DNA from 3 places in the Pseudomonas sp. LBUM1666 genome. Region 3 is predicted to be linked to each of the others. Evidence: predicted binding sites of a transcription regulator. Region 3 holds the regulator's gene; each other region holds the start of a gene.
What was found. Region 3 encodes FliA, which starts transcription of late flagellar genes. Its sites were predicted from a motif close to CTAAAGTTTNNNNNNNNNNNGCCGNTAA; they were not measured.
Positions count from the first base shown of each region.

Region 1: the regulator FliA is predicted to act here: its motif matches at 5,161-5,188, upstream of ACA056_RS05500 (flagellar protein MotY).
Region 2: the regulator FliA is predicted to act here: its motif matches at 5,770-5,797, upstream of ACA056_RS05935 (methyl-accepting chemotaxis protein).

Region 1 is NZ_CP166789.1:1,234,110-1,244,367, forward strand. It holds gene ACA056_RS05465 (molybdopterin oxidoreductase family protein) at 1-933, shown strand, start outside; gene grxD (Grx4 family monothiol glutaredoxin) at 1,031-1,372, shown strand; gene bfr (bacterioferritin) at 1,505-1,978, opposite strand; gene ACA056_RS05480 (bacterioferritin-associated ferredoxin) at 2,177-2,395, opposite strand; gene ACA056_RS05485 (peroxiredoxin) at 2,698-3,300, shown strand; gene rnt (ribonuclease T) at 3,374-4,051, opposite strand; gene pyrC (dihydroorotase) at 4,048-5,094, opposite strand; gene ACA056_RS05500 (flagellar protein MotY) at 5,254-6,162, shown strand; gene ACA056_RS05505 (argininosuccinate synthase) at 6,292-7,509, shown strand; gene ACA056_RS05510 (hypothetical protein) at 7,688-8,320, opposite strand; gene ACA056_RS05515 (response regulator transcription factor) at 8,901-9,527, shown strand; gene ACA056_RS05520 (PA3496 family putative envelope integrity protein) at 9,619-9,798, opposite strand; gene nth (endonuclease III) at 9,905-10,258, opposite strand, start outside.
Region 2 is NZ_CP166789.1:1,328,803-1,339,060, reverse strand. It holds gene argJ (bifunctional glutamate N-acetyltransferase/amino-acid acetyltransferase ArgJ) at 1-523, opposite strand, end outside; gene secA (preprotein translocase subunit SecA) at 646-3,381, opposite strand; gene ACA056_RS05945 (DUF721 domain-containing protein) at 3,689-4,144, shown strand; gene ACA056_RS05940 (helicase HerA-like domain-containing protein) at 4,268-5,755, opposite strand; gene ACA056_RS05935 (methyl-accepting chemotaxis protein) at 5,945-7,834, shown strand; gene gpgS (N-acetylglucosaminyl phosphatidylglycerol synthase) at 8,116-9,237, shown strand; gene gpgD (N-acetylglucosaminyl phosphatidylglycerol deacetylase) at 9,230-10,006, shown strand; gene gpgF (glucosaminyl phosphatidylglycerol flippase) at 10,003-10,258, shown strand, end outside.
Region 3 is NZ_CP166789.1:4,562,421-4,572,678, reverse strand. It holds gene flhB (flagellar biosynthesis protein FlhB) at 1-239, shown strand, start outside; gene flhA (flagellar biosynthesis protein FlhA) at 369-2,498, shown strand; gene flhF (flagellar biosynthesis GTPase FlhF) at 2,510-3,838, shown strand; gene fleN (flagellar synthesis regulator FleN) at 3,955-4,785, shown strand; gene fliA (RNA polymerase sigma factor FliA) at 4,782-5,522, shown strand; gene ACA056_RS20885 (chemotaxis response regulator CheY) at 5,690-6,061, shown strand; gene ACA056_RS20880 (protein phosphatase CheZ) at 6,092-6,880, shown strand; gene ACA056_RS20875 (chemotaxis protein CheA) at 6,918-9,155, shown strand; gene ACA056_RS20870 (protein-glutamate methylesterase/protein-glutamine glutaminase) at 9,205-10,258, shown strand, end outside.

The DNA.
Region 1 (10,258 bases), 2.9 Mb from region 3:
GGCAATCCGGTGCTGTCGACGCCCAATGGCCGGCAACTGGAACAGGCTCTGGACGGTTTGGAGTTCATGGTCAGCATCGACCTGTACATCAATGAAACCACGCGTTATGCCGACCTGATTCTGCCGTCCACATCGGCCCTGGAAAACGATCACTACGACACCACATTCAACATGTTTGCGGTGCGTAACGTCAGTCGGTTCAATCGCGCGATCCTGGCCAAGCCCGAAGGCGCATTGCATGACTGGGAGATTTTCGTGGGACTGGCCAAGGCCTTTGCTGCGAAGACTGGCAAGGAACTGAAACCGACGATCCCGCCAGCGCAGATGATCGACCGTGGCTTGCGGATGGGGTTGTATGGCGATGCTTCGGAACAGAAGTTGTCGCTGGCGACCTTGTTCGATCACCCGCATGGTGTCGATCTCGGGGCGCTGAAATCCAACCTGACGCCACGCCTGAAAACCGCCAATCAGCGCGTCCAGGCTGCGCCACCAGCGATCCTTGCCGACCTGGCACGCTTTGCAGCCTTGCAAGCACCAGCGGCCGATGAGCTGCTGATGATTGGCCGCCGTCATGTGCGTAGCAACAATTCGTGGATGCACAACTATCACCGCCTGGTGAAGGGCAAGCCGCGCCATCAATTGCTGATGCACCCGGATGACCTGGCCAGCCGTGGGCTCAACGACGGGCAGCGAGTGCGGGTCAGTTCGCGGGTCGGTGTGATTGAAGTTGAAGTGCTCGGCAGTCTGGATATGATGAAAGGCGTGGTCAGCCTTCCGCACGGTTGGGGCCATGCGCGGCCGGGTGTGCAGATGACCATTGCCAGTTGTCAGCCGGGCTCCAGCGCCAATGACTTGACCGACGAGTGTCAGCTCGATGAGTTGTCGGGCAATGCGGCATTGAACGGTGTGCCAGTGACCGTGGTGGCGGCTTGATCAAGTCTGTCGGGGAGACCGAGCAGGGTGCTCGGGTTTCCGTTACAATGCGCCACCGTGCCGACCCCTGAGTCGGAAAGTTCAGCCGAGGTGCTCCATGGATATCATCGAAACGATTAAAGAGCAGATTGCTAACAACACCATTCTGCTTTACATGAAAGGCTCGCCGAATGCCCCGCAGTGCGGCTTCTCCGCGAAAGCCGCGCAGGCCGTGATGGCGTGTGGTGAAAAATTTGCTTACGTGGACATCCTGCAGAACCCGGAAATCCGCGCCAACCTGCCAAAATACGCCAACTGGCCAACCTTCCCGCAACTGTGGGTTGGCGGTGAGCTGGTCGGCGGTAGCGACATCATGACCGAGATGGCTGCAGACGGTTCGCTGCAAACCACCATCAAAGCTGCTGTCGAAGCTGCTGCTGCCAACAAGTCCGAGGCCTAAAACGATTGGCTCCTCCCGTAGGAGCTGTCGAGTGCAACGAGGCTGCGATCTTTTGATCTTCAGCAACTAAAAAGCCCCGTCTCTTTAAAGAGAGCGGGGCTTTTTAATGTCTCGAGTTTAGCGGGCGCTAACTTACTCTTCGCCCATCTGCGATTGCAGGTAGTTCTCAAGACCGACTTTATCGATCAGACCCAGTTGGGTTTCCAGCCAGTCGATATGTTCTTCTTCGGATTCAAGAATATCTTCAAGCAGTTCACGGCTACCAAAGTCGCCAACGGTTTCGCAATGAGCGATAGCCACTTTGAGATCCGCATGACCGGTGCGTTCGATACGCAGGTCGCACTCAAGCATTTCCTTGGTGTGTTCGCCGATCTGCAGCTTGCCCAGGTCCTGGACGTTCGGCAGGCCTTCAAGGAACAGAATGCGCTTGATCAGTTTGTCCGCGTGTTTCATCTCGTCGATGGATTCGTGGTATTCGTGCTTACCGAGCTTGTTCAGGCCCCAATCTTCGTACATGCGTGCATGCAGGAAGTATTGATTGATCGCGACCAGCTCATTGGCAAGGATCTTGTTGAGATGCTGGATGACTGTAACGTCGCCTTTCATGATGGGGTCCTGCCCTAAGTAGCTGTCTATAAGGCAGAGTTTGAGCCGCGTAATTAAGGGTGTCAAACCTAAGTTATTGAAACTTAAGTGAAAATTAATCGGAATAAGAATGTTTGTGTTCCGCGTCTAGAGCGTAAGCGATTGATTTTCAGACATAAAAAAACCGGACATCAAGTCCGGTTCTTTGAAATACGTTATTTACGCGGCAGTAAATTCTACAGGGTAGGGAATCGCGGCCTGGGCCGATTGCAATTTGGTCAGGGTTTCGCGGACCACTTCCTTGGCAAGGCAGGCACATTTGCCGCATTGGCTGGCTACGCCGGTGGCCTGACGGACTTCCTTATAGCTGCAGCAACCTTCATAGATCGCTTCGCGGATTTGACCGTCGGTGACGCCAGTGCAGAGGCAAACATACATAAGTGAAAACCGTCGCTGGTTGTGACTCAATTGCGATGGATCTTAATGTTAACGAGAATGATTGTCAAAGTGGTTTCTGAAAGCTTTGATCAGGGCTGACGAACGGTTTCCTCTCCGCATCGATCACGAGGAAAACCCGTCGACTGCATTTCCCCTGACAAAAAAACCGTTAAGGACAGGGCAAAAACGCAGTGTATGATGGCCGGTCCTTATGAAGCGGGTTCGTGTCACAGGGCTGTCGCCTGAAGGTGGCAGGCTGGCGCAAACCCGGAACTTCACGTTTTTACACCAGGAGATATCCAATGAGCGTACTCGTAGGCAAACAAGCCCCAGACTTCACCGTACCGGCCGTACTCGGCAATGGCGAAATCGTAGACAGCTTCACCCTGTCGTCGGCCATCAAAGGCAAATACGGCCTGGTGTTCTTCTACCCACTGGACTTCACCTTCGTTTGCCCGTCCGAGCTGATCGCTCTGGACAACCGCATGTCTGACTTCAAGGCACGCAACGTTGAAGTGATCGCCGTTTCGATCGACTCGCACTTCACCCACAACGCCTGGCGCAACACCCCGGTCAACAATGGTGGTATCGGCGAAGTTCGTTACACCATGGCTGCCGACCTGAAGCACGAAATCGCCAAGGCCTACGACGTTGAGTCCGAAGGTGGCGTGGCTTTCCGTGGCGCGTTCCTGATCGACGACAAGGGCGTTGTTCGTTCGCAGATCATCAACGACCTGCCGCTGGGCCGTAACATTGAAGAGCTGATCCGTCTGGTCGACGCTCTGCAATTCCACGAAGAGCACGGCGAAGTTTGCCCTGCCAACTGGAAAAAAGGCGACAAAGGCATGACCGCTTCGACCGAAGGCGTCGCGGCTTACCTGACCGAGAACGCTGCTGCGCTGTAAGGCACGTTTGAGGCATAAAAAAACCGGCCGTTGAGGCCGGTTTTTTTATGGGCGGGGTAAACCTGACGACGGCTCAGTCGTTGTAGTCTTCCCAGCCGCCCATTTGTTTCCAGCGATTGACGATGCCGCAGAACAGCTCGGCCGTCTTCTCGGTGTCGTAGCGAGCCGAGTGGGCCTCACGACCGTCGAAGTCGATGTCGGCTGCCGAACAGGCCTTGGCCAGTACGGTTTGGCCGTAAGCCAGACCGGCCAGGGTCGCGGTATCGAAGCTCGAGAACGGATGAAACGGGTTACGCTTCATGTCCAGGCGTGCGACAGCGGCGTTGAGGAAACCCAGATCGAAGCTGCTGTTGTGCCCGACCAGAATCGCCCGTTTGCAGCCATTGGCTTTCAGTGCCTTGCGGATGCCGCGGAAGATGTCGGTCAGCGCTGCTTCTTCACTCACTGCCATGCGCAGCGGGTGATCGAGTTTGATCCCGGTAAATTCCAGAGCGGCCGCTTCGATGTTCGCGCCTTCAAAAGGCTCTACGCGAAAGAAGTAGGTGTGGTCGGGGTACACAAACCCTTTTTCGTCCATGCCAATGGTGGTGGCGGCAATTTCCAGCAAGGCGTCAGTGGCAGAGTTGAAACCACCGGTTTCAACGTCGACAACGACTGGCAGGTATCCACGGAAGCGCTCAGCCATCGGGTGGCGCGAACCACCTCCGCCGCCTTGACCGTCCTGTTCGTCGTCGAAATGGTCTTCACTCACGCGTGTTCCTCCAGCAGGCGCCAGCGCAGTTTTTCACCGGCGCGCAGCGGGATTACGGTCAGCTCGCCAAATGGCAGGCTGGTTGGGGCGGTCCACTCTTCGCGGACCAGGGTGATGCGATCGGTGTTCACTGGCAGGCCGTAGAAACGCGGGCCGTTCAGGCTGGCGAAGGCTTCGAGTTTGTCCAGCGCGTTGCGCTGTTCGAAGGCTTCGGCATACATCTCGATCGCTGCATAAGCGGTGTAGCAACCGGCACAGCCGCAAGCGGCTTCTTTGGCGTGCTGGGCATGAGGCGCCGAGTCGGTGCCGAGGAAGAACTTGTCGCTGCCGCTGGTGGCGGCATCGAGCAGGGCTTCCTGATGGGTGTTGCGCTTCAGGATCGGCAGGCAATAGAAGTGCGGCCGAATCCCGCCCACCAGCATGTGGTTGCGGTTGTACAGCAGGTGATGCGCGGTGATGGTCGCGCCAACATTGGCCGAAGCCTCGTTGACGAACTGCACGGCGTCGGCGGTAGTGATGTGCTCGAACACCACTTTGAGGCTCGGGAAGCGCTCGACCACACGACGCATGTGCTCATCGATGAAGATTTTTTCGCGATCGAACACGTCGACATCGCCACGGGTGACTTCACCGTGAACCAGCAAGGGCATCCCGACTTCGGCCATTGCCTCAAGTGCAGGGAAAATCTTATCGATGCTGGTGACACCAGAGTCCGAGTTGGTGGTCGCGCCGGCCGGGTACAGCTTGGCGGCGTGAATGAAGCCGCTGGCCTTGGCCTCGCGAATTTCTTCGGGCTGGGTGCGGTCGGTCAGGTACAGCACCATCAACGGTTCGAAGCGGCTGCCAGCCGGGCGTGCAGCGAGAATCCGCTGGCGATAGCCGTCGGCTTCAGCGGTGTTACGCACCGGAGGTACCAGGTTGGGCATGATGATGGCGCGACCAAAGGTGCGCGCGACATCCGCGACTGTATTGGGCAACACAGCACCATCGCGAAGATGAATATGCCAGTCGTCGGGACGCAGCAGGGTCAGGCGGTCGGACATGAGGGGATTCCAGGCGGGTCAAACTGAGGGGAATGCTACCGGAAAAGACTCTTCCAGGCACTCGCTATCAAGTTTTGCAGGAAGCTTCCGATATCCAACAGGTATGCCGTAAACATCTGTGTGTCGGTCTTTTTGTTGTAGAAGCCAGTGGAGCCTCCCGTGCGCCAGCGTTATTTAGCCTTGCTCAGCGTGTTTGCCAGCCTTCCTGCGATGGCGCTCACTTTCCAGACCCGTCTGGAGAGCATCGAGTGGACGGTCGAAGGTGACAAGTTCGAATGTCGCCTGACTCAGCCGATCACCGATTTTGGTTCGGGCGAATTCGTGCGACGCGCTGGCGAGCAAGCGACGTTTCGTCTGAAGGCCTATAACTCGATGATCGGCGGCGGATCGGCCACCTTGCTGGCGGCCGCTGCACCCTGGCAGCCGGGGCGTGGCGACATCAACCTCGGTTCTGTGCGAATCGGCAGCGGCAATGTGTTGTTCAACAGTTCGCAAGTTCAGGCTGGCCGCTTGATCAGTGGCCTGATGGATGGCCGCAGTCCGGTCGTTCGACAATACTCGGGCGATGGCCGGGTATCGGAAGTGCGTCTGTTGCCAGTCAAGTTCAGCAAGGCATTTAACGACTATCAGGGCTGCGTGGCGAAGCTGCTGCCGAAGAATTTCGAGCAGGTTAAGCAATCGCAGATCGGCTTCCCTGGCGAAGGCATCGATCTCGACGCGCAGGCCAAGGCGCAATTACAAGTGATGCTGGAGTTCATGAAGGCCGACCCGACGGTCAACCACATTGAACTCGATGGCCATTCTGACAACGGCGGCAACCGCCTGACGAACCGTGATCTGTCGCGGCGTCGGGCCCTGGCAGTCATGGAGTTCTTCAAGGCCAATGGCGTTCAGGAATCGCAGATTACTGTGCGCTTTCACGGCGAGCGTTATCCGTTGGCGCCCAATACCAATTCCGCCAACCGGGCGAAGAATCGTCGGGTCAATGTGCACCTCGCGCGTGTTGCGCCCACCGAAAAGCCGGCCCCTCAGGCCACTGCATCGGCGAGCGCCGCATCGACCTCCTGAACCCGCTGTAATCGTCGCTCACTCGACATAATCTGTCGCTTCGTCGTCATAAGCTGTCGCGCCTCTGTAAATTATCCTGCATGACCGGTAGACTTGACGGCTTTCCGTAGAACCCCGTGGAGTGATGGCATGGCGGACGTAAACAAGGTCGTTCTGGCGTATTCCGGCGGCCTGGACACTTCGGTGATCCTCAAGTGGCTGCAGGATACTTATAACTGTGAAGTCGTGACCTTCACCGCTGACCTGGGTCAGGGCGAAGAGGTCGAACCTGCACGCGCCAAGGCACAGGCCATGGGCGTGAAAGAGATCTACATCGACGACTTGCGCGAAGAGTTCGTGCGCGATTTCGTTTTCCCGATGTTCCGCGCCAACACCGTTTACGAAGGCGAGTACCTGCTGGGTACTTCCATCGCTCGTCCGTTGATCGCCAAACGCCTGATCGAAATCGCCAACGAAACCGGCGCTGACGCCATTTCCCACGGTGCCACCGGCAAGGGCAACGACCAGGTTCGTTTCGAACTGGGCGCCTACGCCTTGAAGCCAGGCGTAAAAGTGATTGCTCCGTGGCGCGAATGGGACCTGCTCTCCCGTGAAAAGCTGATGGATTATGCTGAAAAGCACAACATCCCGATCGAGCGTCACGGCAAGAAGAAATCCCCGTACTCGATGGATGCCAACCTGCTGCACATCTCCTATGAAGGCGGCGTGCTGGAAGACACCTGGACCGAGCACGAAGAAGACATGTGGAAATGGACCGTCTCCCCGGAGAAGGCTCCAGATAAAGCGCAATACCTGGAACTGACCTACCGCAACGGCGACATCGTTGCACTGGACGGCGTCGAAATGACCCCGGCTACCGTGCTGGCGACCCTGAACCGTATCGGTGGCGAACACGGTATCGGCCGTCTCGACATCGTCGAGAACCGTTACGTGGGCATGAAGTCCCGTGGCTGCTACGAAACCCCAGGCGGCACCATCATGCTGCGCGCCCACCGTGCGATCGAATCGATCACCCTGGACCGCGAAGTAGCTCACCTCAAAGACGAGCTGATGCCTAAATACGCCAGCCTGATCTACACCGGTTACTGGTGGAGCCCTGAGCGTCTGATGCTGCAACAGATGATCGACGCGTCCCAGGCCCACGTGAACGGCGTTGTGCGCCTGAAGCTGTACAAGGGCAACGTGATCGTCACCGGTCGCAAGTCCGACGAATCGTTGTTCGATGCCAACATCGCGACCTTCGAAGAAGATGGCGGCGCCTACAACCAGGCCGACGCGGCGGGCTTCATCAAGCTCAACGCGTTGCGCATGCGTATTGCGGCGAACAAAGGCCGGAAGCTTTTCTGAGATTTTTGAAGCCGTAGTGGAACGACCGTAGTGGAACGAGAGTTGTGGCCTTGTCGGTGACAAGGCCACAATTTTCAGAATAGGGGGGAGTTTTCCTGCCGGACATCGTGTTATCAGCGCTCTTTTTGTATCTGTAATACCTTCCTTCTGTTTCCTCTCTCTGAATGCTCTTCAAGCGTTACCTGCTGTGTGTCAGGTAAAAAGAGTGATCAAGAATCGTCAGACCGTGTGAATTCAAATTGTAAGCAATGCAAAGCGTTGGGCCGCTGCGTTTCTTTGCCTGTTTTGATTGCTTGCTTGCGCTTTCCTTCAGTAATGCCTCCGAATCGGTACAGGTGAGAAATACGATCACTTGTGCAGGGCTTCCCTGTGGGTGCCGGTTTTTTTCAATCCAGGCACCGAATTCCATTTTCTTGTTTAGCCACCGCGCATCGACGATGTGCAGGTTTTTTAGCGGCTCGGCCAGGCAAACGTGCTGTAGAGCCGAGAGGCCCGTCTGAATACCGATCCGGACGGGAGGGTCCTTCAGGTTATCGGGCCGCTGACCGCGTTCAGCGTTGTCCATCACTTTTATAAAATGCTTTCCCTTGCCGAAATCGGATGGCGCGTACAGCGACCGGTAGTTGAAGTTGAGTGTGGCAAAGAAAAGGAAAAGCAAATAAAAAGGGAAACTGATCAGGAACCAGACATAGAGCTCCCGCTCCTTATTGTCGAGAAAGGGCAGTGAGACGGCGGCTGATGTTTCAGAAATAGCGGCAAATATTGCAATAACTGTCATGGGGTTGATGATTTTTTTCTTTGATTTGGTCATGTTTTTTGCTCATTGGAATATTGTCTTTTCTCGGTTGATTGGTTTTTTTGGTTTTAATTTTAATAACGAAGTGGTCGGTGTTTATATTGGTGCAGCACTCCTTTTAAGTCTTGGATTTCGAAGGTTTGATAGTAACGGTATTGAACGTGCGGCGGGTACCTCTGTTGTTGGGTTTTAGGCGGTGTTGGGTTGAGTTTGTTGTTGAAGTGTTGCCTGGTGTGATTTTTTGTTACATTCTTGAAATTCGGTGTTTGTGGTATGGGGTTTAAAGTGGTAAATATCAGTTACTTTTAAGGGTAGCTCAATAGTCGGTATTCGTTGGATCGTCTTGCGACGAACCCTGTTATTTGGTTTTCTGGTTGTAAACAGAAACAAAAAAACTGCGAATAATCGAAATGTTTTCAGGTTGATAAAATTTTTAACCCCACGGTATTTTTGGGGATTTTGTAAGACTATTCTTTAATGTTTGTAGGGAATGTCTCTCGGTGTGGGTGGCCGAGGGGGGCGGCATGCCATGGGTGAAACGACTAGGCTATCGTGCGGGCTCTAAAAATTCGAACAGCGAAAATTGGACTTGCCCATGAATAAAGTGCTGATCGTGGATGATCACCCCGTCATTCGTCTTGCGGTACGTATGCTAATGGAGCGTCACGGCTACGAAGTTATTGCAGAGACAGATAATGGCGTGGATGCGTTGCAACTTGCCCGTGAGCATATGCCGGATATTGTTATCCTGGATATTGGAATACCAAAACTTGATGGGCTGGAAGTCATTGCGCGTCTGACATCGACAGCAATGCCCATGAAAGTACTGATACTAACTTCCCAGGCGCCCGGGCATTTCTCTATGCGTTGCATGCAATCGGGTGCTGCAGGGTATGTCTGCAAACAACAGGATCTCACTGAGTTGCTCAGTGCAATAAAGGCAGTATTGTCAGGCTACAGTTACTTTCCGAATCAAGCCTTGCATACCGTACGTTCCAGTTTGGGGAACGCCAGTGAAGCCGATATGGTGGATCGACTGTCGGGACGGGAAATGATGGTCTTGCAACAATTGGCCCGAGGAAAGACCAACAAGGAGATCGCCGACGGAATGTTCCTCAGCAATAAAACTGTCAGTACTTACAAGACTCGTCTGTTGTTGAAACTCAATGCCCGCTCCCTGGTCGACCTGATCGAATTGGCTCAACGCAATGGTCTGGTGTGACTGCCCAAGCGTTTGACGAGGCGCGATGAGCGGGGGGGGATCAGGGGTCGGCACTTAGTAAAAAGCCTCCGTTTCGGGAGGCTTTTAGGTGTCATAGGTCAAAATCGTAATCGGCCAATTGCTTTTGCAGTCGGCGCTCCTCCAGCAGATTGTCGATGGTACGGCGTTTGCTCAGGTTGGTCTTCGCCACTTCAACCACCGGTTCAGCATCATCAGCCTCAACAGGGGTGAAGTCGTCTTCTACATCCAATTGCTCTTTGCCAGTGCTCATAGTGTTACTCCAGGCTAAGGCTGCCTTTGGCGCTCCTTATATCGATAATCTCCCGGCGGGTAAAAAAGATTTTTTCAATCGATAAATCAAAAAACCTAATAGCGCCTCAATCGTCCGAAGTCTTTTGCTTGTATTCGCACAAGTCTTCGATCCGGCAACTGCCGCAGCGAGGCTTACGGGCCAGGCAAACGTAGCGTCCGTGGAGGATCAGCCAGTGATGGGAATCCAGCAGATATTCCTTCGGCACGAACTTCATCAGTTTTTGCTCAACCTCGACCACATTTTTGCCTGGAGCAATGCCGGTACGGTTGCTGACCCGAAAAATATGCGTATCCACGGCCATGGTCAGCTGACGGAATGCGGTATTGAGCACTACGTTGGCGGTCTTGCGGCCGACGCCGGGTAACGCTTCCAGTTCTTCACGGGTTTGCGGCACTTCACCTCCATGACGTTCCATCAG
Region 2 (10,258 bases), 3.0 Mb from region 3:
CGGTGACGGTGATGGTCACGCCGTCATGCTGGAACTGGCGGCTGGCACCTTTTGGCAGGGTGTCGGTGGTCATGATCCCGGTGGCGGCCGCTTCCCAGTTGTTGACCGACAGATCATCGAGCGCCGCTTGCAGCGCGCCTTCGATTTTCTCGACCGGCAGCGGCTCACCGATGACACCGGTGGAGTACGGCAGCACCAGGCTGGCGTCGACGCCGGTCAGCTCAGCCAGCTTGGCGCACGTGCGCTCGGCGGCGGCAAGGCCTGGTTCGCCAGTGCCGGCGTTGGCATTGCCGGTATTGGTCAACAGGTAACGCACCGGACCTTGCACACGCTGCTTGGCCAGGATCACGGGAGCCGCGCAAAAAGCGTTCAGGGTGAACACGCCTGCGACCGTGGAACCTTCGGCACAGCGCATGACCACAACATCCTTGCGCCCCGGGCGCTTGATGCCAGCCGAGGCGATACCGAGTTCAAAACCGGCAACCGGGTGCAACGTTGGCAAAGGACCAAGACCAACAGCCATGAATGCGCTCCTTAATAAATGATGTCAGCACCGCTTTCAGGAAGAACGGTGGTTTAAATGGCAAAACGCCGCGACGGCATAAGCCGGTCGCGGCGCGGGTATTTCAGCGTATGAAACGGGTTTTACTGGATCTGCCCGTGGCAATGCTTGAACTTCTTGCCCGAACCGCAGTAGCAAAGTTCGTTACGGCCCAGCTTCTGTTCATTGCGTACCGGCGCGGTGGCAAGGGCGACATCGACCTCTTCACCCAGCAGTTCCGGTTGCTCAAGCCCCGGTGCTTCGTCGTGCTGGAACTGCATGCGCGCAGCCAGCGCTTCGGCTTCCTGACGCAGGCGTTGCTCTTCTTCGATCGGATCTTCGCGACGAACCTGAACGTGGGACAGCACACGGATCGAGTCGCGCTTGATCGAATCCAGCAGCTCGGAGAACAGCGTGAAGGACTCGCGTTTGTACTCTTGCTTCGGGTTCTTCTGTGCATAACCACGCAAGTGGATGCCATGACGCAGGTGATCCATGGTCGACAGGTGGTCTTTCCACAGGTCGTCGAGCACACGCAGAACGATTTGCTTCTCGAAGGTGCGCAGCGCTTCGGCGCTCGCCTGCTCTTCTTTCTCGTTGTACGCGGCCAGCAGCTCGGTCATGAGCTTCTCGCGCAGGGTTTCTTCGTACAGGTGATCGTCTTCGTCGAGCCATTTCTGGATCGGCAGCGCCACACCGAAGTCACTCTGCAACGCCGCTTCCAGACCGGCCACGTCCCACTGCTCAGGCAGCGATTGCGGTGGAATGTGTGCGCTGACGGTTGCGTTGAGTACGTCCTGACGGAAGTCGGCGATGGTTTCACCGATGTTGTCGGCGGCCAACAAACTGTTACGCATGTGATAGATCACTTTACGTTGTTCGTTGTTGACGTCGTCGAACTCGAGCAGTTGCTTACGAATGTCGAAGTTGCGGCCTTCAACCTTGCGCTGAGCCTTCTCGATGGCGTTGGTCACCATGCGGTGCTCGATCGCCTCGCCAGGCTGCATGCCCAGGGCCTTCATGAAGTTCTTCACCCGATCAGAGGCGAAGATGCGCATCAGGCTGTCTTCCAGCGACAGGTAGAAACGGCTGGAACCAGCGTCACCCTGACGACCGGCACGACCACGCAGCTGGTTGTCGATACGGCGCGATTCGTGGCGCTCGGAAGCAATCACCTGCAAACCGCCCGACTCGAGCACTTGCTGGTGACGTTTCTGCCAGTCGGCCTTGATCTGGGCAATCTGCTCAGGGGTCGGGTCTTCCAGGGTTGCCACTTCCACTTCCCAGTTACCGCCCAACAGGATGTCGGTACCACGACCGGCCATGTTGGTGGCGATGGTCAGTGCGCCGGGGCGACCGGCCTGGGCAATGATCTCGGCTTCTTTTTCGTGGAACTTGGCGTTCAGAACCTTGTGTTCGATGCCTTCCTTCTCCAGCAGCGCAGACATGTGCTCGGAAGTTTCGATGGTTGCAGTACCCACCAGCACCGGACGGCCCTGGGTCATGCATTCCTTGATGTCATTGATGATCGCCGCGTATTTCTCTTCAGCGGTCAGGAACACCAGGTCGTTGTAGTCTTTACGCGCCAGCGGTTTGTTCGGTGGGATAACCATCACCGACAGACCGTAGATCTGGTGGAATTCGAACGCTTCGGTGTCAGCGGTACCGGTCATGCCGGACAGCTTGTTGTACAGACGGAAGTAGTTCTGGAACGTGGTCGAGGCCAGGGTCTGGCTTTCGGCCTGAATGTTCAGGTTTTCCTTGGCTTCGATGGCCTGGTGCAGGCCTTCGGACAGACGGCGACCCGGCATGGTGCGACCGGTGTGTTCGTCGACCAGAACGACCTGGCCATCCTGCACGATGTATTCGATGTTGCGATTGAACAGTTTATGAGCGCGCAGACCAGCATAAACGTGAGTCAGCAGACCTAGGTTGTGCGCCGAGTACAGGCTCTCGCCTTCAGCCAGCAGGCCAACGCGGGTCAGCATGTCTTCGATGAACTGGTGACCGGCTTCGTTGAGCTCGACCTGACGGGTCTTCTCGTCGACGGTGTAGTGGCCGGCCTTGGTGACTTCGCCTTCAACTTCTTCGATGTGCAACTCAAGCTGCGGGATCAGTTTGTTGATCTCGATGTACAGCTTGGAGCTGTCCTCGGCCTGACCGGAAATGATCAGCGGGGTACGGGCTTCGTCGATGAGGATGGAGTCGACTTCGTCGATCACGGCAAAATTGAGTTCGCGCTGGAATTTTTCTTCCATGCTGAACGCCATGTTGTCGCGCAGGTAGTCGAAACCGAATTCGTTGTTGGTGCCGTAGGTAATGTCGGCAGCGTAAGCCAGACGTTTCTCTTCCGGCGGCTGGAACGGCGTGACAACACCGACCGACATTCCGAGGAATTCGTAGAGCGGACGCATCCAGTTAGCGTCACGACGGGCCAGGTAGTCGTTCACCGTCACAACGTGCACGCCCTTGCCGGACAGTGCGTTGAGGTAAACGCCCAGTGTTGCCACCAGGGTCTTGCCTTCACCGGTACGCATTTCCGCGATCTGGCCTTCATGCAAGGTCATGCCGCCGATCAGCTGGACATCGAAGTGGCGCATACCCATGACGCGCTTACCGGCTTCGCGGGCGACCGCAAAGGCTTCTGGCAGCAGCTTGTCGAGGGTTTCCCCTTTGGCGATGCGGGCCTTGAACTCATCTGTCTTGGCACGCAATTGATCGTCCGAAAGGGCCACCATTTGCTCTTCGAAGGCATTGACGAGTTGCACCGTCTTGAGCATGCGTTTGACTTCACGCTCGTTCTTGCTTCCAAAAAGTTTCTTTAACAAAGGCGCAAACATATCGGCAGGATCTTCCACACTAAAGGGATGGAGGGCGGCCCCGTGAGTCGCCCGAGCAGCCCTCATGGCCGCATGCGAACGAGCATTCTACCCGGAAACGATGGTGAGGAAAGTGGCGTTATTCCACGATGCTGGCACAGCGCTGTGACGGGGCTCACTTAAAATAAGGGCTTTTTGCTGAACTTCAAGCCATTCACGGCACAAGTTACTTGTTGATTTAATGGGTAAAGCGCTCGTAAAGCAATGGCTCGGGTGCATCCGGTGCTTTCTGCTACCATGGCGGCTCTGTTACTTCAGGTGTCTGATCATGGCATTTCGCCCTCTTACGGCCAGAGCACCCGCCGTCCTGCTTCGCGAAGCCAAACCGCTGAAAGCCATCTTCGGCCACGCTCAACGCCTGGGTCATTTACAACGTCTGCTGGAAAGCCAATTGCAGCCCGCCGCCCGCGAGCATTGCCATGTGGCGTCGTGGCGCGAAGGCAGTTTGTTGCTGATAGTGACCGACGGTCATTGGGCAACCCGCCTGCGTTATCAGCAAAAGCGTCTGCAACGGCAATTACAGATGTTCGACGAATTCGCCAGTTTGACGCGGATTCTGTTCAAGGTTCAGCCGCCCACGGTTCAGCAAGGGGCGGCTGGGCATACCATCAGTTTGTCGACCGATGCAGGCGCGACCATTCAGGCCACAGCCGACGGGATCAGCGATCCGAATCTGCGGGCGGCGCTGGAACGGCTGGCGGCTCACGCCAAACCCAAGGCATGACATAGAACCCATGTGGGAGCGAGCCTGCTCGCGAAGGCGGCCTGACATTCAACATAGATGTTGTCTGATCTACCGCTTTCGCGAGCAGGCTCGCTCCCACATTGATTGCACCCAGCCAGATGTTTAGCGGCGCTTGCTGCCTCCGAGCAGAGAGCCCATTAGACCGCGCACCAACTGTCGGCCCAATTGATTGGCCGCCTGGCGCATCGCTGATTTCAGTGCCTGCCCCGCCGCGGTGCCGAGGAATTCCCCGGCCTTGTCGGTGAAGCTTGGCTCTTCGACTGCCGGTTTGCCCGGAACAGCGTCAGGCTCTGGCGCCAACCCTTTGCGCCCCATCAACACTTCATAAGCCGATTCGCGATCAACGGGTTTGTCATACCGCCCCTTGAATGGCGACCCCGAGATCAGCGCTGTGCGTTCAATCTCGCTCAGTGGCCCGATCCGCGACTGCGGTGGCGCGACCAAAACCCGCTGGACGATCTCCGGTGTGCCCTTGTCCTGCAACGTACCGACCAGCGCCTCGCCGATTCCAAGCTCGGTCAGCACCGACAAGGCATCGAACGCCGGATTCGGACGGAAGCCTTCAGCCACCGCTCGCAAGGATTTCTGTTCCTTGGCGGTGAACGCGCGCAGGCCATGCTGAACGCGCAGACCGAGCTGAGCCAGCACGTCATCCGGCAAGTCGCCCGGCGATTGCGTGACGAAATACACGCCAACGCCTTTCGAGCGTATCAGCCGCACCACTTGCTCAAGACGATCCTGCAACGCCTTTGGCGTACCGGCGAACAATAAATGCGCTTCGTCGAAAAACAACGCCAGCAGCGGTTTGTCCGAATCCCCGCGCTCTGGCAATTGCTCGAACAGTTCGGCCAGCAGCCACAACAGGAACGTCGCGTAGACCTTCGGCGCTTCGTGCACCAGACGGCTGGCATCGAGCAAATGAATGCGCCCACGGCCCTCGGCGGTCGGCTGCAGGATGTCTTCGAGTTGCAGCGCCGGCTCACCGAACAGCGCTTCGGCGCCCTGCTGTTCCAGGGTCGCCAGACGTCGCAACAGCGCCTGACTGGAACCGGTGGTCAGCAGCGCGGCGTCGTCCCCCAGCAATTCGGGGTTGTCACGCAGGTGATTGAGCAGTGCCTTCAGGTCCTTGAGGTCCAGCAGCAACAGCCCTTCACGGTCCGCCACCTTGAACGCGGCGTACAGCGCCGACTGTTGGCTGTCGGTCAGCTCCAGCAGGCTGCCAATCAATAACGGCCCCATTTCGCTCAAGGTTGTGCGCAATGGATGACCGGACTGACCATGAATGTCCCACAGGGTCACCGGATACGCCTGAGGCGTGTGGTTCAGCCAGGGCATCCCGGTGATCCGCTCGGCGATTTTGCCTTGAGGGTTGCCGGCGGCGCCCAGACCGCACAGGTCACCCTTGATATCCGCGGCAAACACCGCCACGCCGGCATCGCTGAAGGCTTCGGCCATCCGTTGCAAGGTGACGGTTTTGCCCGTCCCGGTAGCGCCCGCGACCAAACCATGACGGTTCGCCAGACGCATGGCCTGGGCAATGGGCTGCCCGGCGAGGTCGGCACCGATAACGAGTTGTAATGAGTCAGGCATTTTGTCACCCATGGTTAATCTTTGATCCTTCACGGCCGATAGAAATAAGCGAGAGACCCAATTGAAAGCAAGGTCCGACATTCCCCTATGGAGAGCAGGAATTACCGACTCGCTCCATTGCGCACTCATTTTGCGCGCATTAACAGCAACGCGCCCCGAACAATAAGACCTTAGCGGACCCCCCGAGCCATGAACAAAAATCTGCGCTTCAGCCATAAAATCCTGCTTGCCGCCGCCCTCATCGTCATTGCCGCCTTCGCCACGTTCACGCTGTACAACGACTATTTGCAGCGCAACGCCATTCGCGAAGACCTGGATAACTACCTCAATGAGATGGGAGACGTCACCGCCAACAACATCCAGACCTGGCTCGCCGGTCGTATCCTGCTGATCGACAACCTCGCCCAGAACATCGCCATCAATCCCGAACAGGCCACCGTTTCCAGCCTGCTTGAGCAGAAAGCTCTGACGTCGACCTTCATGGCGTCCTACCTGGGCGACGCCACCGGCCACTTCACCATCCGCCCGGATGCGAAGATGCCCGATGGCTTCGACCCACGGGTTCGCCCTTGGTACAAAGGCGCCGAAAGCAGCAGCACCGCCACCCTGACCGAACCCTACATCGACGCGGCGACCGGCCAAACCATCATCTCGATCGCCACCGCCTCGAAAAAGGCCGAGCAAAGCGTCGGTGTGGTGGGCGGCGACCTGAGCCTGCAAACCCTGATCGACACCCTCAGCGCCCGCGACTTCGACGGCATGGGCTACGCCTTTCTGGTGAGCGCCGACGGCAAGATTCTGGTCCACCCGGAAAAAGCCATGGTGATGAAGTCCCTGAGCGAGGCGTACCCGAAAAATACCCCGCGCCTGAGCAGCGACTTCAGTGAAGTGGAAGTCGACGGCAAAACCCGCATCGTCACCTTCACCCCAATTAAAGGCCTGCCATCGGTCAACTGGTACATCGGTCTGTCGGTGGATAAAGACAAAGCCTTCTCGATGCTCACCGAATTCCGCGCCTCGGCGGTCATTGCGACAGTCATTGCCGTGGCCATCATCATCGCTCTGCTGGGCATGCTGATCCGCATCCTGATCCAGCCGCTGCACGTCATGACCCGCGCCATGGCAGACATCGCCGACGGTGAAGGCGACCTGACCAAGCGCCTGACCATCGTGAACAACGACGAATTCGGTGTCCTCGGTACCGCGTTCAACCGCTTCGTGGAACGCATTCACGGTTCGATCCGCGAAGTGTCGTCGGCCACCGGGCAGGTTAACGAAGTGGCTTTGCGTGTAGTGGCCGCCTCGAACTCGTCGATGTTCAACTCCGACCAACAGGCTTCGCGCACCAGCAGCGTGGCCGCGGCGATCAACCAGCTCGGCGCCGCCGCTCAGGAAATCGCCCGCAACGCAGCGCAAGCATCGAGTCAGGCCAGCGATGCCCGCAGCCTGGCCGAAGATGGTCAGCAAGTGGTGGATCGCAGCATTGTCGCGATGAATCAGCTGTCGAGCATGCTCAGCGCCTCAAGCACCAACATCGAATCGCTGAACAGCAAGACGGTGAACATCGGGCAGATTCTCGAAGTGATCACCAGCATCTCCCAACAAACCAACCTGCTGGCGCTCAACGCGGCTATCGAAGCGGCGCGCGCCGGTGAAGCCGGACGTGGTTTTGCCGTGGTGGCCGATGAAGTGCGCAACCTGGCGCACCGCACTCAGGAATCAGCGCAACAAGTGCAGACCATGATCGAGGAGCTGCAAGTCGGCGCCCGCGAATCCGTCAGCACCATGAGCGACAGCCAGCGCCACAGCCAGGACAGCGTCGAAATCGCCAACCTGGCCGGCGAGCGTTTGAACAGCGTGACGTTGCGTATCGGCGAGATTGACGGGATGAACCAGTCGGTGGCGACGGCGACCGAGGAGCAGACGGCGGTGGTGGAATCGATCAACGTCGACATTACCGAGATCAACACACTGAATCAGGAAGGCGTGGAAAACCTGCAGTCGACGTTGCGGGCGTGTTCGGATCTTGAGCAGCAGGCGGCGCGGTTGAAACAGTTGGTAGGCAGTTTCCGGATCTGAGGGTTCGACGGTGGATTGGCGTTGAAGCGTAGATCCACCCCTCACCCCAACCCTCTCCCCATAGGGGAGAGGGGGAAAGGGAGCTGATCGCATGCTTTTCTAAACCTGAGTTCGACTCGGACGTTCAGGTCGATGTAACTCTAAAGAACACCTCGGTCGGTCCCCTCTCCCTCTGGGAGAGGGCTAGGGTGAGGGGTGACGATCGCCCTCACACCACAAAACCCCAACCGAACATCTATCCTTCATAAAGGTCAACCAAGGGAGCCCAACGGACCGGAGGGATGTTCATCGTGCATATCGCTGACATAACCATGTTCTACGCCCCTGCCAGCGGTGGCGTGCGCACTTATCTGGATGCCAAACACCGTCGCCTGAGCATCAAGCCGGGCATTCGCCACAGCCTGTTGATCCCCGGGGCTTACTTAAGTGAACAGGATGGCGTTTACACGGTTCCGGCCCCCGCCCTGCCCTTCGGCAAGGGTTATCGCTTCCCTCTCCGTCTCGCACCATGGCGCAATGTTCTGCAGGACTTACAGCCCGACCTGATCGAGGTCGGTGACCCCTACCTCACCGCATGGGCGGCCCTCGATGCCCGACGGCAACTCGATGTCCCGGTGATCGGCTTTTATCACTCGGACCTGCCGCTGCTGGTCAGCAATCGCATGGGCAACTGGGTCACTACCAACGTTGAAGCCTATGTCAGCAAGCTCTATGGCAACTTCGATCGGGTTCTGGCACCCAGCCAGGTCATGGCCGACAAACTGATCGGGCTGGGGGTGAAGAACGTTTTCGTGCAACCGCTGGGCGTCGATTTGCAAACCTTCAATCCCATGGCACGAGACACGGGCCTGCGGGCCGAATTGGGTATTGATGAAAACACGCATTTGCTGATCTTCGCCGGGCGCGGCTCCAAGGAAAAAAACCTGCCGGTGCTGCTCGACTGCATGAAATGCCTGGGCCGACGCTATCACCTGCTACTGGTAGGCTCGTCGATGCCGGCCGTGGTGCCGGACAACGTCACCGTGGTCGGTGAGTTCTGTCCGGCGGTACACGTGGCGCGATTGATGGCCAGCGCCGATGCACTGCTGCACGCCGGTGATCAGGAAACCTTCGGCCTGGTGGTTCTTGAAGCCATGGCCAGTGGCATTCCGGTGGTGGCGGTGGCGGCCGGGGCCTTTCAGGAAATCATCACCGATCAATGCGGCCTGCTCTGCCCGCCGAATAATCCATTGGCGATGGCCAACGCGGTCCGCGAGCTGTTCAGTTCGGGCAGCGTGGTTTTGGGCAAACAGGCCCGTAGCCATGTCGAACGGCATTACTCCTGGGACACGGTGGTCAACAGCCTGCTGGGGCACTATCACGCCGTGCTCGGCAGCCACTGGCCGCTGACGGCCAATGGTTGAGCCCATGAACCCGCCCAGCCTGTTACTCGTGCTGCACGACGTCGCACCGCAAACCTGGGCCGATTATCAACCCTTTGTCGAAGCCGTCGACGCTCTGGGCGAGGTGCCGATGACCTGGTTGGTGGTGCCGAATTTCCACAAACACAACGATCTGGAGGAGCATCCGGGATTTCGACGTTTGCTCACCCGTCGTATCGCCCGGGGTGACGAACTGGCATTGCACGGTTACTTTCATTGCGATGAAGCGCCCACTCCCACAACTCCACGAGACTGGTTCATGCGCAGGATCTACACCCACGAAGGCGAGTTTTACAGCCTGACTCAAGAAGTCGCCCTCGCCCGCCTGCGCGCCGGTATCGAAGTGTTCCACCGTTATCACTGGCCGCTGGAGGGCTTCGTCGCCCCGGCCTGGTTGATGAGCGAAGGGACGCGCCAGGCCTTGCGCCAGTTACCCCTGAGTTACACCAGCGATCCGCAGCATCTGTATCGTCTGCCAGACTTCACCGCGGTCGACGCGCAGGGACTGGTCTGGAGTGCGCGCAGTGCCTGGCGCCGAGGACTATCGAAGCTCGTCAGCGATCAACGCGAACAACGCTGGCAGCAAGCACCGGTGATTCGTCTCGGCCTGCACCCGGTGGATATGCGCCATGAGTTCTCGCGCACTTACTGGCTGCAAACCCTCAAGCGCTTGCTCGACGAAGGACGAGTGCCGATGACCAAGGCACGCTGGCTGGCACTGCAAAGCGACCGTATGGGTCGCGCCGCATGAGTCGCGGGATTCTGCTGCTCGTCGCGCTGCTCGCTGCGGTGTTGATTCCGTCGCTGCTGGGCGGCAACGAAACCTGGTATCGACTGCAAAGCTTTCCGCTGACATGGTTGCTGATCATGTTCGGCATGATCCTGCTGTGCTGGGTGCTGAACACGATGCGCTTGCGCCTGTTGCTCGGGGATCAGCGTGACAAGGTGGGCCCGCTAAAAAGTCTCGGGGTGGTGATGGCCGCCGAATTCGCCTATTGCGCTA
Region 3 (10,258 bases):
AGATTCGTGAAATCGCTGTGGCCAACGAAGTGCTGCTGCTTGAGTCGCCGGCACTGGCGCGTTCGATCTACTACTCCACCGAACTTGATCAGGAAATCCCTGGCGGGCTCTACCTTGCCGTCGCCCAGGTGCTCGCTTACGTCTACCAGATCCGCCAGCACCGCGCCGGCAAGGGTAAACGCCCGGATCCGCTCAAGCATGATTTGCCGATTCCGCCGGATCTGCGGCGCGATTCCTGATGGCTGCTACGGGTACTCATTAAACCCCTCTGTTTCGCGTCTCTGCAAAAGTTGGAAGGCTTCTTGCAGTAGCGGCTCTGCGCCTGCTTCAGGCGTCAAAAGTTTGCTTTAAAGGAACGGGGAAAACCGGTGGATCGCTCTCAGTTATTCAACAGTGCTCGCACAAACGTTGCCGACTTAAGTCGAGGCAATCTGGGTGTGCCGTTGTTGCTGCTGGTCATGCTGGCGATGATGATGTTGCCGATCCCGCCGTTCCTGCTGGACGTGTTCTTCACGTTCAACATTGCCTTGTCGATCGTGGTGTTGCTGGTCTGTGTTTACGCGTTGCGGCCGCTGGATTTCGCGGTGTTCCCGACCATTCTGCTGGTGGCGACTCTGTTGCGCCTGGCGCTGAACGTCGCCTCCACGCGAGTGGTGATGCTCCACGGTCAGGACGGTCACGCCTCCGCCGGTAAGGTGATCCAGGCCTTTGGCGAGGTGGTGATCGGCGGTAACTACGTGGTCGGTATCGTCGTCTTCGCGATTTTGATGATCATCAACTTCGTCGTGGTGACCAAAGGCGCCGGGCGGATTTCCGAGGTGAGCGCGCGTTTCACCCTCGATGCGATGCCCGGTAAACAAATGGCCATCGACGCCGACTTGAACGCCGGCCTGATCGACCAGAACCAAGCCAAACTGCGCCGGATGGAAGTGGCACAGGAAGCCGAGTTCTACGGTTCCATGGACGGTGCCAGCAAGTTCGTCCGCGGTGACGCCATTGCCGGCCTGCTGATTCTGTTCATCAACCTGATCGGCGGCATGGCGGTCGGTATCTTCCAGCACGGCATGACCTTCGGCGATGCCGGTCGGGTGTACGCCTTGTTGACCATCGGTGACGGTTTGGTGGCGCAATTGCCATCACTGCTTTTATCTACAGCTGCAGCGATCATGGTGACCCGTGCTTCCGGTTCGGAAGACATGGGCAAGCAGATCAATCGCCAGATGTTCGCCTCGCCCAAAGCGTTGGCCGTGGCGGCGGGTTTGATGGCGGTAATGGGCCTCGTGCCGGGCATGCCGCACTTTTCCTTTCTCAGCATGGCAGCCCTGGCGGCTGGCGGCGCGTACCTGTTCTGGAAGAAGCAGAACGTGGTCAAGGTTCAGGCACTGCAAGAGGTCAAGCGACAACAGGAACTGCTGCCATCGCCAGCCCGCGCTCAGGAAACCAAGGAGCTTGGCTGGGATGACGTCACTCCGATCGACATGATCGGCCTGGAAGTCGGCTACCGGCTGATTCCGCTGGTGGACCGCAATCAGGGTGGTCAGTTGCTGGCGCGGATCAAGGGCGTGCGCAAGAAGCTGTCCCAGGATCTGGGCTTCCTGATGCCGACCGTGCATATTCGTGACAACCTCGACCTGGCGCCGAGTGCCTATCGCCTGACCCTGATGGGGGTGATCCTCGCTGAGGCGGAAATTTACCCGGACCGCGAACTGGCAATCAATCCGGGCCAGGTCTACGGCACGCTCAATGGCATTACCGCCAAAGATCCGGCTTTCGGTCTGGAGGCGGTCTGGATCGAAATCAGCCAGCGTGCCCAGGCACAATCCCTCGGTTACACCGTGGTCGATGCCAGTACGGTAGTGGCAACCCACTTGAACCAGATTCTGTACAAGCACTCGAGCGAGTTGATCGGTCACGAAGAAGTGCAGCAACTCATGCAATTGCTGGCCAAAAGCTCGCCGAAGCTGGCTGAAGAGCTGGTGCCGGGCGTGGTGTCGCTGTCGCAGTTGCTCAAGGTTTTGCAGGCTTTGCTGGCCGAACAGGTGCCAGTACGGGACATTCGCAGCATTGCCGAAGCCATCGCCAACAATGCCAGCAAGAGTCAAGATACTGCCGCGCTGGTGGCCGCGGTGCGCGTCGGCGTATCCCGCGCAATCGTCCAAAGCATTGTAGGCACTGACTCCGAGCTACCAGTGATCACTCTGGAGCCAAGGTTGGAACAAATATTGCTCAATAGTCTTCAGAAGGCAGGACAAGGCTCGGAAGAGGGCGTTCTGCTGGAGCCAAGCATGGCTGAGAAACTGCAACGCTCGTTGATCGATGCGGCGCAGCGTCAGGAAATGCAAGGTCAGCCGGTGATTCTGCTGGTAGCCGGTCCGGTTCGCGCGATGCTGTCGCGATTCGGCCGATTGGCAGTCCCGGGTTTGCATGTGTTGGCTTACCAGGAAATTCCTGACAACAAGCAAGTGACCATCGTTGCGACAGTAGGGCCCAACGGCTGAGGTAGTGGTTTATGCAAGTTAAGCGTTTTTTCGCCGCCGATATGCGTCAGGCCATGAAGCTGGTTCGTGATGAGCTGGGCGCTGATGCCGCCATCATTGGCAACCGCCGGATCGCCGGTGGTGTCGAGCTGACGGCTGCCCTGGATTACAAATTGTCGGCGCTGGCTCCGCGCGTTCCGAACATGGAACTCGAAGACGAGCTGCGCAAGACCCAATCGCGGATCGTCACCGCCCAGGCCGAACTGAGCCTGCGCAGCGATGGCGAGAGCGACAAGTCCACCAATCGCCAATTGTTCGCCGGCCTGCCACTGACCGCCGCCGAGCCGCTGATCGAGCCGACCTACACCGAGCCCCGTCGTCCTGCACCGGCTGCGGCACCTGTCTCTGGTGGCGTCGACCCACGGGCGTTCGACTCGATGCGTTTCGAACTCAACAGCCTGCGCGAACTGATGGAAGTGCAACTCGGCTCTCTGGCCTGGAATCAGCTGCAAGGCAGCCGTCCGGCCCAGGCCAACCTTTGGCGTCGCCTGCAACGCATTGGTCTGTCCGGCCCGTTGTCACGCGATTTGCTGGCGCTGATTACCGATATTGAAGAACCTCGTCAGGCCTGGCGCATGTTGCTGGCGCACCTGGCGCGGATGATCGCCACACCGGAAATCGAGCCTCTGGAAGAGGGCGGCGTGATTGCCATGGTCGGCCCTGCCGGCATGGGCAAGACCACCACCCTGGCCAAACTCGCCGCCCGTTACGTGCTCAAGTACGGCGCGCAGAATATCGCGTTGGTGAGCATGGACAGCTACCGCATTGGTGCTCAGGAACAACTCAAGACGTTGGGCCGGATTCTCAATGTGTCGGTGACGCATGTCGATCCGGGCCAATCGCTGGTGCAGGCGATGGAGCCTTTGCTGCGCAAACGCGTGGTGCTGATCGATACCGCGGGCCTTCAGGCCAGCGATCCGGCACTGCGCATGCAGCTCGAAAGCCTGGCCGGTCGTGGCATCAAATCGAAAAATTATCTGGTTTTGGCAACCACCAGCCAGAAACAGGTTCTAACGGCCGCTTATCACAGTTACAAGCGTTGTGGGCTCGCTGGCTGCATCCTGACTAAACTGGATGAAACGGCAAGTCTGGGCGAGGTGTTGAGCTTGGCCATCAGTCATGAATTGCCGGTGGCCTACCTGACCGATGGCCCGCGGATTCCGGATGATTTGCATCTACCGCGTCGTCATCAGTTGGTCAGTCGCGCCGTCAGCGTGCAAATGCAAGAAGAACCCAGCGAAGAAGCCATGGCCGACATGTTCGCTGATATTTACCACAGCCCGACCAAGCAGGTCGGCTGAGGTATTAATGAACAGTTTTTGTACCTACATCGATGGTCTGCCATGCATTGTTCAGTTAGTGAACGCGCAGCCAGTAATGTGGCCTCCGTCTAAGTAAGACAAGGTAAAGAAAATTCATGGGCAGCATGCATCCCGTACAGGTGATCGCGGTGACCGGCGGCAAAGGTGGCGTCGGGAAGACTAACGTGTCAGTGAACTTGTCCCTGGCTCTAGCAGAGCTCGGTCGACGCGTCATGCTGTTGGACGCCGATCTGGGGCTGGCGAACGTCGACGTCCTGCTGGGACTGACACCCAAACGAACTTTGGCCGACGTGATCGAAGGCCGCTGCGAGCTGCGCGACGTACTGTTGCAGGGCCCTGGCGGCATTCGCATCGTCCCGGCCGCGTCCGGCACACAGAGCATGGTTCATTTGAGCCCGGCGCAACACGCCGGCCTGATCCAGGCGTTCAGCGATATCGGTGACAACCTCGACGTGCTGGTGATCGACACCGCGGCGGGCATTGGTGAATCGGTCGTCAGTTTCGTTCGCGCAGCGCAAGAAGTCTTGCTGGTGGTCTGCGACGAACCGACCTCGATTACCGACGCCTACGCACTGATCAAACTGCTGAACCGCGATTACGGCATGAACCGCTTCCGCGTCCTGGCCAACATGGCCCAGAGTCCGCAGGAAGGGCGCAACCTATTCGCCAAGTTGACCAAGGTCACGGATCGCTTCCTTGACGTCGCCTTACAATACGTCGGCGCGGTGCCTTACGACGAAAGCGTGCGCAAGGCTGTGCAGAAGCAGCGCGCCGTTTACGAAGCCTTCCCGCGGTCCAAGTGCTCACTGGCGTTCAAGGCCATTGCACAGAAGGTCGATACCTGGCCGCTACCTGCCAACCCGCGTGGGCACCTGGAGTTTTTCGTCGAGCGCCTCGTGCAACAAACCGCAGGACCTGTGCTATGACAGCCGGTGGCTATAACCTCTACAAGAAGTCGGCACGTGACGCGCAGTACGAGCTGATCGAGCGTTACGCGCCACTGGTTAAACGCATTGCCTACCACTTGCTGGCGCGTCTGCCAGCCAGTGTCCAGGTCGAAGACCTGATCCAAGCCGGGATGATCGGCCTGCTTGAAGTGTCGACCAAATACGACGCCAGCAAAGGCGCGAGTTTCGAGACGTACGCGGGCATTCGAATCCGCGGCGCGATGCTCGATGAAGTACGCAAGGGGGACTGGGCGCCACGTTCGGTCCACCGCAATACCCGGATGGTCAGCGACGCGATTCGCTCGATTGAAGCTAAAACCGGTCGTGACGCTAAAGATCACGAGGTTGCGGCCGAACTCCAATTGAGTCTCGACGATTATTACGGGATTTTGAACGACACCCTGGGCAGCCGGTTATTCAGTTTCGACGATCTGTTGCAGGACGGCGAACACGAAGGGCTGCACGAGGATGGCGCCAGTGCTCATCTCGAGCCGTCACGCGATCTGGAAGATGAACGCTTCCAGGCGGCGCTGGCGGACGCGATTGCCAATTTGCCGGAGCGTGAGCGACTGGTGTTGGCGCTGTACTACGACGAAGAGTTGAATCTCAAGGAAATCGGTGAGGTCCTGGGGGTCAGCGAATCTCGGGTCAGCCAGTTACACAGCCAGTGCGCGGCCCGTTTGCGGGGGCGTTTGGGGGAGTGGCGAGCGCGCTGAAGGCAGTGTGGGGACACTGCGAACGCGGCTGGTGGGGTGTTGAACCTTACCGGTCCCGATCTGTTGTGCTCCAGACAGTCATTGAGTGCTTTGCCGGATTGATTGAAATGGCGCGTCCAGGTGCTGGGCGCGTTTAAGACTGCTTGGAGGTCGAATTGGACAAGAACATGAAAATCCTCATCGTTGATGACTTCTCAACGATGCGGCGGATCATTAAAAACCTGTTGCGTGACCTTGGGTTCACCAACACGGTCGAGGCCGACGATGGCACTACCGCCATTCCGGTTCTCAACAGCGGCAGCATCGACTTTCTGGTAACAGACTGGAACATGCCTGGCATGACCGGTATCGACCTGCTGCGCCACGTGCGTGCCGATGAAAAGCTCAAGCACCTGCCGGTGCTGATGGTGACCGCTGAAGCCAAGCGCGAGCAGATCATCGAGGCAGCCCAGGCCGGTGTTAACGGCTATGTGGTCAAGCCCTTCACGGCCCAGGCGTTAAAAGAAAAAATCGAGAAGATTTTCGAACGCATCGGTTGATGTGCGAAGCCACTGCGCCACGGGGGAGCTATGGAGCATAACGAGTCTTCACAGGGCGATTTCGAATCGACTCTGAAAAAACACGCGGTCGAACTGGTCGAAAGCCTTGAAAAAGGCAGGTTCGGCGACGCTGTGCAACTGATCCATGAGCTCAATCAGACCCGTGACCGTGGCCTGTATCAGGAAGTGGGCAAGCTCACCCGCGAGCTGCATAGCGCGATCGTCAATTTCCAGATTGACCCGCACATGCCGCAAGCGGAGGAAGTCTCGCAGATCACGGATGCCACCGAGCGTCTGGGTTATGTGGTCAAGCTGACCGAGGCTGCTGCCAACCGCACCATGGACCTGGTGGAAAACGCCACGCCGCTGGTCAACGGCCTGAGCAACGAAGCCCAGGCCTTGAGCACCGATTGGGGACGGTTCATGCGTCGCGAAGTCGGGGCTGAAGAGTTCCGCGAACTGGCCCGGCGAGTCGACGGTTTCCTGACACGCAGCAGCGAAGACAATCGCGTTGTGTCGAGCAACCTCAACGACATTCTGCTCGCTCAGGATTACCAGGACCTCACCGGTCAGGTGATCAAGCGTGTGACCCAATTGGTCACCGAAGTTGAAAGCAACCTGCTCAAGCTCGTGCTTATGGCCAGTCAGGTGGACCGCTTTGCGGGCATCGAACATGACCGTGAAGCGATGCTGGCAGAAAAAGATCCGCAAAAACATCTCTCTCAGGGTGAAGGTCCGCAGATTCATGCCGATAAAAGAGAAGACGTTGTGTCCGGTCAGGACGATGTGGACGATTTGCTATCCAGTCTTGGATTTTAGGTTTTTAGGTTTTTAGACCTTTAGGAGCACCCCCTTAATGAGCTTCGGCGCCGATGAAGAGATCCTTCAGGATTTCCTGGTTGAGGCCGGCGAGATTCTAGAGCAACTGTCCGAACAGCTGGTCGAGCTTGAAAGCCGACCCGATGATGCGGACTTGCTCAATGCAATTTTTCGCGGTTTTCACACTGTAAAAGGAGGCGCCGGCTTCCTCCAGCTCAACGAGCTGGTGGAGTGCTGTCACATCGCCGAGAACGTGTTCGACATCCTGCGCAAGGGTGAACGTCGCGTCGACTCGGAACTGATGGACGTGGTTCTCGAAGCGCTGGATGCGGTGAACGGCATGTTTACCGAAGTCCGCGAGCGCAGCCCGATCACGGCTGCCACGCCAGAATTGCTTGCGGCACTGGCCCGCCTGGCCGAGCCGCAAACCGCCGATGAAACGGCACCGGTCGCCGAGGTGGTGGAACAACCTGCCGCCGAGAGCGAATCGGGTGACATCACCGATAACGAATTCGAACAACTGCTGGACTCGCTGAACGCCGTCAAGGCTCAGGCAGAAGCCCCGGCAGCTGTGCCAGCGCCGAGCAGTAATGCGTCGGCCAGCGACGAAATAACCGATGCCGAGTTCGAGTCGTTGCTCGATCAACTGCACGGTAAAGGCCAGTTCGCCGTCGATGCGGTAGCCCCGGCGCCAGCCGCACCGGCTGCCCCGAAAGCGGCAGGCGACAGCTCCGATATCACCGACGACGAGTTCGAAGCACTGCTCGATCAGCTGCACGGCAAGGGTAACTTTGCCGTTGATGCGCTGGAATCGGCCATTGCTGCGGTCCCGGCCCCGGCTGCGCCAACCGCTAAAGCGGCTGGCGGCGATCTGATCTCCGATCACGAGTTCGAATCGCTGCTCGACGAATTGCACGGCAAAGGCAAGTTCACCGAGGTTGGCACTGGCGCAGTGGTTTCTGCTCCTGTCGCCAAGGCGCCAGCACCGGCTGCGAAACCCGTTGCCAAAGCGCCCGAGCCTAAAGCCGAAGCGCCGAAGCCTGCCGCTGCTGCTGCCCCGGCCCGTGCCCCGTCCGCGCCGCCACCGGAAAAACCGGCCAGCGAAGCCGAGACCACCGTACGGGTCGATACCGCTCGTCTCGACGAAATCATGAACATGGTCGGCGAGTTGGTACTGGTGCGTAACCGCTTGGTCCGTCTGGGCCTCAACAGCGGCGACGAAGCCATGTCCAAGGCCGTGTCGAACCTCGACGTGGTCACGGCCGACCTGCAAACCGCGGTCATGAAGACCCGGATGCAACCGATCAAGAAGGTCTTCGGGCGCTTCCCGCGTCTGGTTCGCGACCTGGCTCGCCAACTCAAGAAAGAGATCAACCTGGAACTGGTCGGCGAAGAAACCGACCTCGACAAGAACCTCGTCGAGGCCCTGGCCGATCCGCTGGTCCACTTGGTGCGCAACTCGGTCGACCACGGTATTGAAGAGCCGGCCGAGCGTGAAGCGATGGGCAAGCCTCGCAGCGGCAAGGTGATCCTGTCCGCTGAACAGGAAGGCGACCACATCCTGCTGTCCATCTCCGATGACGGCAAGGGCATGGACGCCGATGTTCTGCGCGGCATTGCCGTGAAGAAAGGCTTGATGGACAAGGATGCAGCGGATCGCCTCAGCGAATCCGATTGCTTCAACCTGATCTTCGCGCCGGGTTTCTCGACCAAGACCGAAATTTCCGATGTCTCCGGACGCGGCGTGGGTATGGACGTGGTGAAAACCAAAATCGCCCAGCTCAACGGCACCATCAATATCTATTCGACCAAGGGCAAGGGCTCGAAGATCGTCATCAAGGTCCCGTTGACCCTGGCGATCATGCCCACGCTGATGGTCATGCTCGGCAACCAGGCGTTTGCGTTCCCGCTGGTGAACGTCAACGAGATCTTCCACCTCGACCTGTCGCGCACCAACGTGGTGGACGGCCAGGAAGTGGTGATCGTGCGGGACAAGGCGCTGCCATTGTTCTACCTCAAACGCTGGCTGGTCAGCTCCGCCGCTCACGAAGAGCAGCGCGAAGGCCATGTGGTGATCCTTTCGGTGGGCACTCAGCGGATCGGCTTCGTCGTCGATCAACTGGTGGGCCAGGAAGAAGTGGTCATCAAGCCATTGGGCAAAATGCTCCAGGGAACCCCGGGCATGTCCGGCGCCACCATCACCGGTGACGGCCGCATTGCGCTGATTCTCGATGTTCCGAGCATGCTCAAGCGTTACGCCGCACGGCGTATTTGATTCTGGTGGGGCGGGGCGACTGAGCCTCGCTCCGTCTAACGGAGTGTTTATGGCAGTTAAAGTCCTGGTGGTGGACGATTCGGGGTTTTTCCGCCGCCGCGTCTCGGAAATTCTTTCAGCGGATCCGAATATCCAGGTCGTCGGCACGGCGACCAACGGAAAAGAGGCGATTGATCAGGCGCTGGCCCTCAAGCCAGACGTGATCACCATGGACTACGAGATGCCGATGATGGATGGCATCACGGCGGTGCGGCACATCATGCAGCGCTGCCCGACCCCGGTGTTGATGTTCTCCTCGCTGACCCACGAAGGTGCTCGGGTAACCCTTGACGCGCTGGACGCCGGCGCGGTGGATTTCCTGCCGAAGAATTTCGAAGACATCTCCCGCAACCCGGAGAAGGTCAAGCAACTGCTGTGCGAGAAGATTCTCAGCATCTCGCGCAGTAACCGTCGCGCCAACACCTACAGCGCTCCGGCACCTGTCGCCGCACCCGCCCCGACGCCTGCACCTTCGAGCGTCAGCAGCTACGGCAGCAGCGCGCCTGCGCGTCCGGCACCGGCTCCGATTCCGGCACGTACGTACGCGCCAGCCTCGTCGTCGCCAACGCCGAAACGCAAAGCCTACAAACTGGTCGCCATCGGTACATCCACTGGCGGCCCGGTTGCCTTGCAGCGGGTTCTGACCCAATTGCCGGCCAACTTTCCCGCACCGATCGTATTGATCCAGCATATGCCGGCTGCCTTTACCAAGGCCTTCGCCGAGCGTCTGGACAAGCTCTGCCGCATCAGCGTCAAGGAAGCCGAGGATGGCGACATCCTGCGTCCGGGCCTGGCGTTGCTGGCGCCGGGTGGCAAGCAAATGATGATCGACGGCCGTGGCGCGGTGAAAATCCTCCCGGGCGACGAACGTCTGAACTATAAGCCGTGTGTGGACATCACCTTCGGTTCCGCGGCCAAGTCTTACGGTGACAAAGTTCTGGCGGTCGTGTTGACCGGCATGGGCGCCGATGGTCGCGAAGGCGCGCGTCTGCTCAAGCAGGGCGGCAGTGCAATCTGGGCTCAGGATGAAGCCAGCTGCGTGATCTACGGCATGCCGATGGCCA